Regions from separate parts of the Shewanella sp. POL2 genome, predicted to be linked through region 2. Evidence: predicted binding sites of a transcription regulator. Region 2 holds the regulator's gene; the other holds the start of a gene.

Region 1 (4,377 bases), on a different contig from region 2:
ATTGCACATCTGTTGACGTGGAAGGCTTCATTTAAAGCAGCTCCCACAGGCATATTTTGTACCCAAACCCAGTAGCACCATGGGCCACAGGGCGAAACGTATCAATATCATTTTCTGCTCCCTCGAGTCACCCGCTCGAGAACTAAGGCTGCACGCAGCGAAAACAGAAATAGGCAGGTCTCCTGACTTGTAGCAAAGAAGGTTCTAGGTTCTAGGTTCTAGGTTCTAGGTTCTAGATTCTAGGCTCTAGATTCTAGGCACTTCTTTTAACTACTCACAGTTGCGGGTACAGTTCGGGCTGGCTGATGGGCAGCACCCCGATTCCCTATTATGTTTGGGTTGATCCGGCGTTTATAACGACTATTGCCTTAAGCGAATAGCGCAGGATAAAGCGAAATTCCCAACACCTATTTCTGCGACATTTAAACTTAGCGAACACCATGTGCTATCTCGCTCAAACGTCAGGGAAAAGCATTATCCTATATCTTGCTCATTAGGCAATGCAGTTTAAATCAGAAAATGTTCATCATCCCATTTAGCATGAGATTTCAAACTCAATCAGCATGGCCCGATGGCCAGTCTAAGCGCCAGTATCGAGTCCCATGTTTATCTTCGAGTACATTAATCGTCACCACCGCGGCAACCGGTAAAGTCAGTTGACTGTAAAACCCTACCGTTCTCACCGCCCCCAATGCTCTTGCCATTAAATGACGGATCACCCCGCCGTGGGTCAAAACCCAGATATTGGCTGTGGGTGCATCGGCATTACACTCGCCGTGGGCCTGTTCATCATCCAACGCCAGCAGGGCAAACTCTTTATTGAGGATCTGCTCTATTGCGCCATCGATACGAGCCTCAAAACTTGCCATCGTTTCACCATTGGGCGGCGACACGGTCCAAGGATCTTGCCAATAGGCCGCCATGCGCTCGCCATCCTGTTGATATAACTCATCGAGTAAGCGACCATCCCAATCGCCAAAATCCATTTCTTGTAGATCCTCCAGTAGGTTGACCTCAAGCGGCGAAGGCGTTGGTGCAGCTAAATGTGAACTCTCAGACAAGCTGGAATGCGGCTCCAGCGCCAACTCCTTGGCAAATTCAGCGCAGCGCCTTGAGGTGGAGCTGTAAATACCGTGGCATTCACTGGCCTGCAAAGCGACTGCTGCCAACATCTGCCGCCAGCCCTTCTCGCTCAGTGGAACATCGACTCTGCCACGTAAAATGGCCCCGCCCTCGCATTCCCCATGGCGTAACAGTAATAAGCGAACTTGTTTCATATATGCCTTTTAAAAATCTTAGGACCTAAACTCTAGATTCTAGATTCTAGATTCTCGCTCCTAATGACTTTCACCTTGCCCTGACAATCCGATGTCGCGTATTATGGACGTCTATACGTATAAATGTCCAAACCATAACGAACGACATTCAATAATAAAATGCAATTTACCGCAGAATTGCATATTTTTGGACTCAACTTAGCTGTAGTAAAGGTAATCATTTATGGCGATATCTCTCCATCGAGCCAGCCAAACACTGGCAGACATTCGCAACCAGTTGTCAAAGCGCATTCTGATTTTAGACGGCGCCATGGGCACTATGATCCAAGGCTACAAGCTAGAAGAAGCCGATTACCGTGGCGAGCGTTTCAAGGATTGGCATACCGACGTTAAGGGCAATAACGATCTTTTAGTGCTCACGCAGCCACACATCATCAAACAAATTCACACCGACTACCTATTAGCCGGTGCGGATATTATTGAAACCAACACCTTTAACGCCACAACTATCGCCATGGCCGACTACGATATGCAGTCGCTGTCCGCCGAAATTAACCGTGAAGGTGCGCGCCTCGCCCGTGAGGCCTGTGATGAAATCGAAAAAGCCACGGGTAAACCACGTTATGTCGCCGGTGTGTTAGGACCCACTAACCGTACCTGCTCTATCAGCCCCGATGTTAACGATCCCGGATATCGTAATATCCACTTTGATGAGTTAGTGACCGCTTACTGCGAATCGACCCGCGCCCTGATTGAAGGCGGCGCCGATATCATTATGGTCGAGACCATCTTCGATACCTTAAACGCTAAGGCCGCATTATTTGCCATCGAAACCGTGTTCGATGAACTCTTTGGCGCTAACTCGCCAGCACGTTTGCCAGTGATGATCTCCGGCACTATTACCGATGCCTCGGGCCGAACCCTTACCGGACAAACCACCGAAGCCTTTTATAACTCCCTTCGCCATATCAAGCCGTTATCTATCGGCCTTAACTGCGCCCTTGGGCCAAAAGAGCTGCGTCCCTACGTTGAAGAACTGTCACGCATCGCCGAATGTTATGTGTCGGCGCACCCTAACGCGGGTCTACCAAACGAGTTTGGCGGTTACGATGAAACCCCAAAAGACATGGCCAGCGTTATCCAAGAATGGGCCCGTGAAGGCATGCTCAACATTATTGGCGGCTGCTGTGGTAGCACACCCGAGCATATTAAGGTCATTCGCGAAGCGGTGGAACCGTTTGCCCCGCGCGTATTACCCGAGATCCCCGTCGCCTGCCGTTTAGCAGGTTTGGAACCGCTCACTATCGACGCCCAAACCCTGTTTGTGAACGTGGGTGAGCGCACCAACGTTACTGGCTCGGCCAAATTTTTAAAGCTGATCAAAGAAGGCAAGTTCGAACAGGCGCTCGATGTCGCCCGTGAACAGGTAGAAAGCGGCGCGCAGATCATCGACATCAACATGGACGAAGGCATGCTCGATGGCGTGGAGGTGATGCATAAGTTCTTAAATCTTATCGCCTCTGAGCCAGATATCAGCCGCGTGCCGATTATGATCGACTCCTCGAAGTGGGAAGTGATTGAAGCGGGCCTCAAATGTATTCAAGGCAAGGGTATTGTTAACTCTATCTCCCTCAAAGAAGGCGAAGAGAAGTTTATCGAGCAGGCAACCCTCGTTAAACGCTACGGCGCGGCGGCCATTATTATGGCGTTCGACGAGCAAGGCCAAGCCGATACGAAGGCGCGCAAAGTCGAAATCTGTACCCGCGCCTACCGCGTGCTGGTCGATAAGGTCGGCTTTCCGCCCGAAGACATTATCTTCGACCCGAACATCTTCGCCATTGCCACGGGTATCGATGAGCACGATAACTATGCTGTCGATTTTATTGATGCCATTAAAGAAATTAAGGCCACCCTGCCCCACGCGATGATTTCGGGCGGGGTATCGAACGTGTCGTTCTCCTTCCGCGGTAACAACCCAGTGCGTGAGGCGATTCACGCAGTATTCCTGTACCACGCGATTAAAGTCGGTATGGATATGGGGATTGTCAACGCGGGCCAGTTAGCGATTTTTGACGATATCGACCCAGAGCTTAAAGTACGGGTCGAGAACGTGGTGCTCAACCTGCCTTGCCCGGTTGAAGGCTCGAGCAATACCGAGCAATTGCTTGATATTGCTGAAAAATTCCGTGGCGATGGCTCAAGTGCCGCTAAAAAAGAAGATTTAGAATGGCGCTCATGGCCAGTTAATCAACGTCTCGCCCATGCGCTGGTGAAAGGCATCACCGAATTTATCGACGAAGATACTGAAGCGGCTCGCCAAGCTGCCTCCCGTCCGCTGGATGTGATTGAAGGCCCGCTAATGGACGGTATGAATATCGTCGGCGACCTGTTTGGCTCGGGTAAAATGTTCCTGCCACAGGTGGTCAAATCCGCGCGGGTGATGAAAAAGGCCGTGGCCTACCTCAATCCCTTTATTGAAAAAGAAAAAGTCGCAGGTCAGTCGAACGGTAAGATTTTGATGGTGACCGTAAAAGGCGATGTGCACGATATCGGCAAGAATATTGTCGGCGTGGTGCTTGCCTGCAATGGCTTTGAAGTGTTCGATTTAGGCGTGATGGTGTCAGTAGAGCGCATTCTTGAGGCGGTGAAAGAACACAATATCGATATTATCGGCATGTCAGGGCTTATCACCCCAAGCCTCGATGAGATGGTGCACAATGTGAAAACCTTCCACCGTGAAGGGCTCACCATTCCAGCGATTATCGGCGGCGCTACCTGCTCGAAAATCCATACTGCGGTGAAGATTGCGCCGCATTATCCCCATGGCGCGATTTACATTGCCGATGCCTCGCGCGCAGTGCCTATGGTCAGCAAGCTAGTCAGCAATGAAACTCGCCAAGCGACCATTGATGAAACCTACGCCGAGTATGACGATATGCGCACCAAGCGTTTATCCCAAGCTAAGCGTAAGGAAATCGTCTCGCTAGAGGCCGCCCGTCAAAACCGCTGCCAGCACGATTGGGCCAACTACACCCCATTCAAACCTAACGTGCTCGGTCGCCAAGTATTTGAAGACTATCCATTAACCGATTTAGTCGAC
Region 2 (4,377 bases):
TGACTGTGTGCCCGACCGATGCCTTGGTGTTTGGCGATGCTAACGATCCACAAAGTGAAGTGGCCACACTGCTCAACACTAAGATCACTTACCAAGATAAGACCCATTTAGGCACTAAACCTAGGGTATATCGCGTTCCTACCAAAAGAGGGGGGATTTGATTATGAACAATACTTGGGGCGATATGGCGCAATATGATCCCGTCACTTGGCACTGGGTCATCGCCGTGTATTTGTTTATGGCGGGTTTATCCGCCGGAAGTTTGCTGATTGGCATTGGTTTGCGTTGGTTCAATCAAGAACAAACACAAGTTGAGAGCAATATCCTCAAGGCCGCAGCAATTATTGGCCCTGTGGCAATCAGCTTAGGCTTGGCTTGTTTAGTGTTTGATTTAACTAAGCCTTTCCACTTCTGGTTGATCTTAATTAACTACAACTTCCAGTCCGTTATGGCGATTGGGGTATTAGCGCTGCTGGCTTACTCACCCTTGGCATTTGCCTACGCGATTTTAGTATTGCGTGACGATTTGCCAAAGTGGGGCTTAGGTTTCCTCGCGCCTATCGCTAAGCTGCTGATGCCCTTTAGAAAGCTGATTGAAGTGCTGTTGTTTGTCCTCGCCATTGGTGTGGGCGCTTACACAGGCTTCTTAATCTCGGCGATGAATGCCTATCCGATGCTAAACACTGCGGTATTGCCTGCACTGTTCTTGGTATCGGGTTTATCAGCGGGTGCGGCGGCCAATGCGGTGCTGGCGCTGGTAATGTTCAAAACCGATAGCCACGACAAGACCTTAGCTAAAATGCATGGCTTAGAGCTGCCAGTGATGGCAATCGAAATCATGTTCCTGTTTATGTTGTTCTGCGCCTTGTACTTTAAGGGCGGTGCGGCGGCTGCGGCACTGGCATCACTCACCTCTGGCGTGTGGGCAAGCGTATTCTGGATTGGTGTCGTGGGGATTGGCTTTGGTGTGCCATTGCTGTTTATGCTGCTTCCCGCAGCGACTCGCCACACTAAGGGCGCAATGATTATGGTGGCCTGTGCCAGCTTAACTGGCGTGCTCGCCCTGAGACACTTTATTGTGTATGCAGGCCAAAGTTACTTAAGCTAACGTATTGATGCTAGCGCACTAAGCATCACTTAAATGCGATTAAGTGATGCTCGAATGGATGACAACTCGTATCCACAGCAACAAAAAGCACCGTTAAACGGTGCTTTTTTTATGGCTGCGATTGGCATGAGGTTATTGCGGTAATAACTCAATCACTGATTTGACCGTGAGCACTAAGGCGCTGATAGCGCAGAGGGCTAAGGTCGCCATCTTGGTCTTATGTTTATCCACATTTCCCACCAGTTTGCCCGCCACGAGATAGCCTAAAAAGACCGAGGGCAATAGCATTAGCGACAGCCAAAAGTGCTTGATTTCGAGTAGGCCCGTCACCCCAAGAATCGCCAAGGCAATGGTCGAACTAAAGATAAAGAAGGCCGATAACGCCGCGCGAAACTGCGAAGCATCCTTACCCGCCAATAAAATCGCCATCGGAGGGCCACCAATGGCGGCGATATTGCCAAAGATCCCCGAGACGACTCCCGCGCCAAACAGAGTCGCTTTGTTCACCGGCAGACTGAATTTATACAAACTGAGCACCACGGCGACTGCCACAATGGCTGCAATCGCCAGACCAAGAATCGGCTGCGGCGCAAACAGTAATAGGCTAGCACCGATAAAGCCACCGGGCACTCGACCGATGAGCGCGTATTGCAAGCCATTGAATTCTAAATGGCCGCGTTCACGCAATAGGGTGAGTAGCGCGATGGAAAATCCCATCACAATCACGGGGGCAGGCACTAATTGGGGATCGACGATATACAGCAACGGACTGGCGACCACGGCTAAGCCAAACCCAATCAGACTCTGGGTGAGGGCACCTAAAAACACAATCACAGACGCGATGGCAAGCGTTTGTGGATCGATCAAGGAGAACATAGGATTCCATCAAAACAAAATAGGGATCGTTACTTTAACCCACCACGCCGGATGAGCATTAACGATCCCTAATAATTAGTTACGGCAGGATTATGGACGCTTAAGCGTTATTCCATGTCTTCCCACTCGATCCCCATTTCGTCCATCAACCGCTTCGCTTCAGCGGGGATGCTGTCTGGGCACTCTTTCGACAGATCGGCATCATCAGGCAGAGGCTGGCCGGTGTAGGCATGCAAAAATGCTTCGCACAACAGTTCGCTATTCGTTGCGTGGCGCAGGTTGTTGACCTGACGACGCGTACGTTCATCCGTGAGGACTTTTAGCACTTTGAGCGGAATAGACACAGTAATTTTCTTTACTTGTTCATTCTTCTTGCCATGTTCAGCATAGGGGCTGATGTATTCCCCATTCCATTCAGTCATTGACTCACCTGTTATAACGCTAAATTCGGGGCAGATTTTAAACCCTTACAGATTACAGTCAAATTATTGCTACTATTTCTTAGCGATTGCAAACAGATTTCTTTATGTTTAGACGTCTAAACGTCTTAACGCCTATTGACGATACCACTGGGCTTAGGTACATTTAGACGTCCAGACATCTCTATCAGTCTACCGAATTTAGGAGTCCACCCATGGCAGAGCGTCAATTAGCCACATTGGCAGTGCGTCAGGGTATCGAAAGCGATACTCAATATGGCGCCGTGGTGCCGCCAATTTACCTGTCGACGAATTACGCCTTCGATGGTCATAAAAATCCGCGCGAATTTGATTACAGCCGTTCCGGCAATCCTACCCGCAGCATCTTAGGCGATGCCTTAGCTAAGCTGGAAAAAGGCGCAACCGGTGTGGTGACCTGCACTGGCATGGCCGCCATTACCTTAGTCACCACGTTGCTTGGTCCAGATGATTTACTGGTGGTGCCCCACGACTGTTATGGCGGTTCTTACCGCTTATTCACCAACCTAGCGAAAAAAGGCCAATTTAAATTGCTGGTGGTCGATCAAACCGACAGCCAAGCACTTGCGCAGGCCATCGCTCAGCAACCTAAAATGGTGTGGATTGAAACCCCATCCAACCCTTTGCTGCGGGTGGTTGATATTGAGGCTATCGACAAGGCGAGCCACGGTGTGGGCGCGTTAGTGGTAGTGGACAACACTTTCCTGTCACCGATTTTTGCAGCAACCGCTATTACTCGGCGCCGATATCGTTATCCACTCCACCACTAAATACATTAATGGCCATAGCGATGTGGTGGGCGGCGCGGTGATCGCCAAAGATCCCCAAATTGGTGAGACCTTACATTGGTGGTCGAACACCTTAGGCTTAACCGGTAGCGCGTTTGATAGTTATCAAACCCTGCGCGGCCTGCGTACTTTAGCCGTGCGCATTCGCGAGCACCAAAACAATGCCCAGCGTATTGTGGAGTTACTGACTAGCAGCCCAGTGGTGAGCAAAGTGTATTACCCAGGCCTTGTGGATCATCCCGGCCATGCCATTGCCGCCAAGCAACAAAAAGGCTTTGGCGCTATGCTGAGTTTTGAGCTTAAGGGCGGCGAGGCCGAAGTGGTCGCCTTTTTAGATGCCTTAAGTTTATTCAGCGTGGCTGAGAGTTTAGGCGGCGTCGAGAGTCTCGTAGCCGTGCCCGCGACCATGACCCACAGGGCGATGGAGCCGCAGGCGCGTTTTGAAGCTGGCATTAAAGACACCCTATTACGTTTGTCGGTTGGTATTGAAGATGCCGACGACTTAGTTGCAGATATTCAAGCAGGATTGGCCGCCGTAGCGGCTTGTCAGTAGAGGAATAATAGATGGCACGTTGTCACTTACATAAATTTGGTGGTTCCAGCTTAGCCGATGCCGATTGTTATCGCCGAGTCGCCCATATTCTGTTAACCCATGGCCATAGTGATGATCTGGTGGTGGTGTCTGCCGCGGGTAAAACCACTAACTTTTTATATAAATTATTGTCCCTGCGCGATAGCAACCAATTATGGCAAGAAGAATTACAAGTTCTTATCAGCTATCAGCAAGGCTTGATTGAACAGCTGTTATCCAACGAGCAAGCGCGGGATTTACGCGAGCGTTTAACCACAGATAAAGCTCAGTTAATCAGTCTATTATCTTTAGATGTACGCAATGATTACCAAATTAACCATGTGGTGAGTTTTGGTGAGCGTTGGTCGGCGCGCCTGATGGCAGCGCTGCTGCGTGAATCTGGCGTGGCCGCAAGCCATGTGGATGCCTGCTCGATTCTCGTAGCCGATGAGGCCGCCGTGCCGCAAATTCGTGTGCAAGAATCCCGCGCCAAAGTGCAAGCCTTACTGGCCGCACACCCTAACGAGCGCCTAGTGATCACCGGTTTTATCTGCGCCAACGAGCGTGGCGATACCT

What was found. Region 2 encodes MetJ, which represses methionine synthesis genes. Its sites were predicted from a motif close to TAGACGTCTAGACGTCTA; they were not measured.
Region 1: metH (methionine synthase) is a predicted target of MetJ. The motif match lies at 1,382-1,399, and genes of this name have one in related genera.

The regions. Positions count from the first base shown of each region.
Region 1 covers NZ_AKZL01000037.1:34,043-38,419, forward strand. The annotation lists gene SHEWPOL2_RS11750 (ABC transporter ATP-binding protein) at 1-31, opposite strand, end outside; cobalamin riboswitch at 155-379, opposite strand; gene SHEWPOL2_RS11755 (histidine phosphatase family protein) at 555-1,277, opposite strand; gene metH (methionine synthase) at 1,501-4,377, shown strand, end outside.
Region 2 covers NZ_AKZL01000097.1:5,501-9,877, reverse strand. The annotation lists gene SHEWPOL2_RS18890 (4Fe-4S dicluster domain-containing protein) at 1-161, shown strand, start outside; gene nrfD (NrfD/PsrC family molybdoenzyme membrane anchor subunit) at 164-1,108, shown strand; gene SHEWPOL2_RS18880 (sulfite exporter TauE/SafE family protein) at 1,241-1,984, opposite strand; gene metJ (met regulon transcriptional regulator MetJ) at 2,092-2,406, opposite strand; partial or broken gene metB (cystathionine gamma-synthase) at 2,619-3,783, shown strand; gene SHEWPOL2_RS18865 (bifunctional aspartate kinase/homoserine dehydrogenase II) at 3,795-4,377, shown strand, end outside.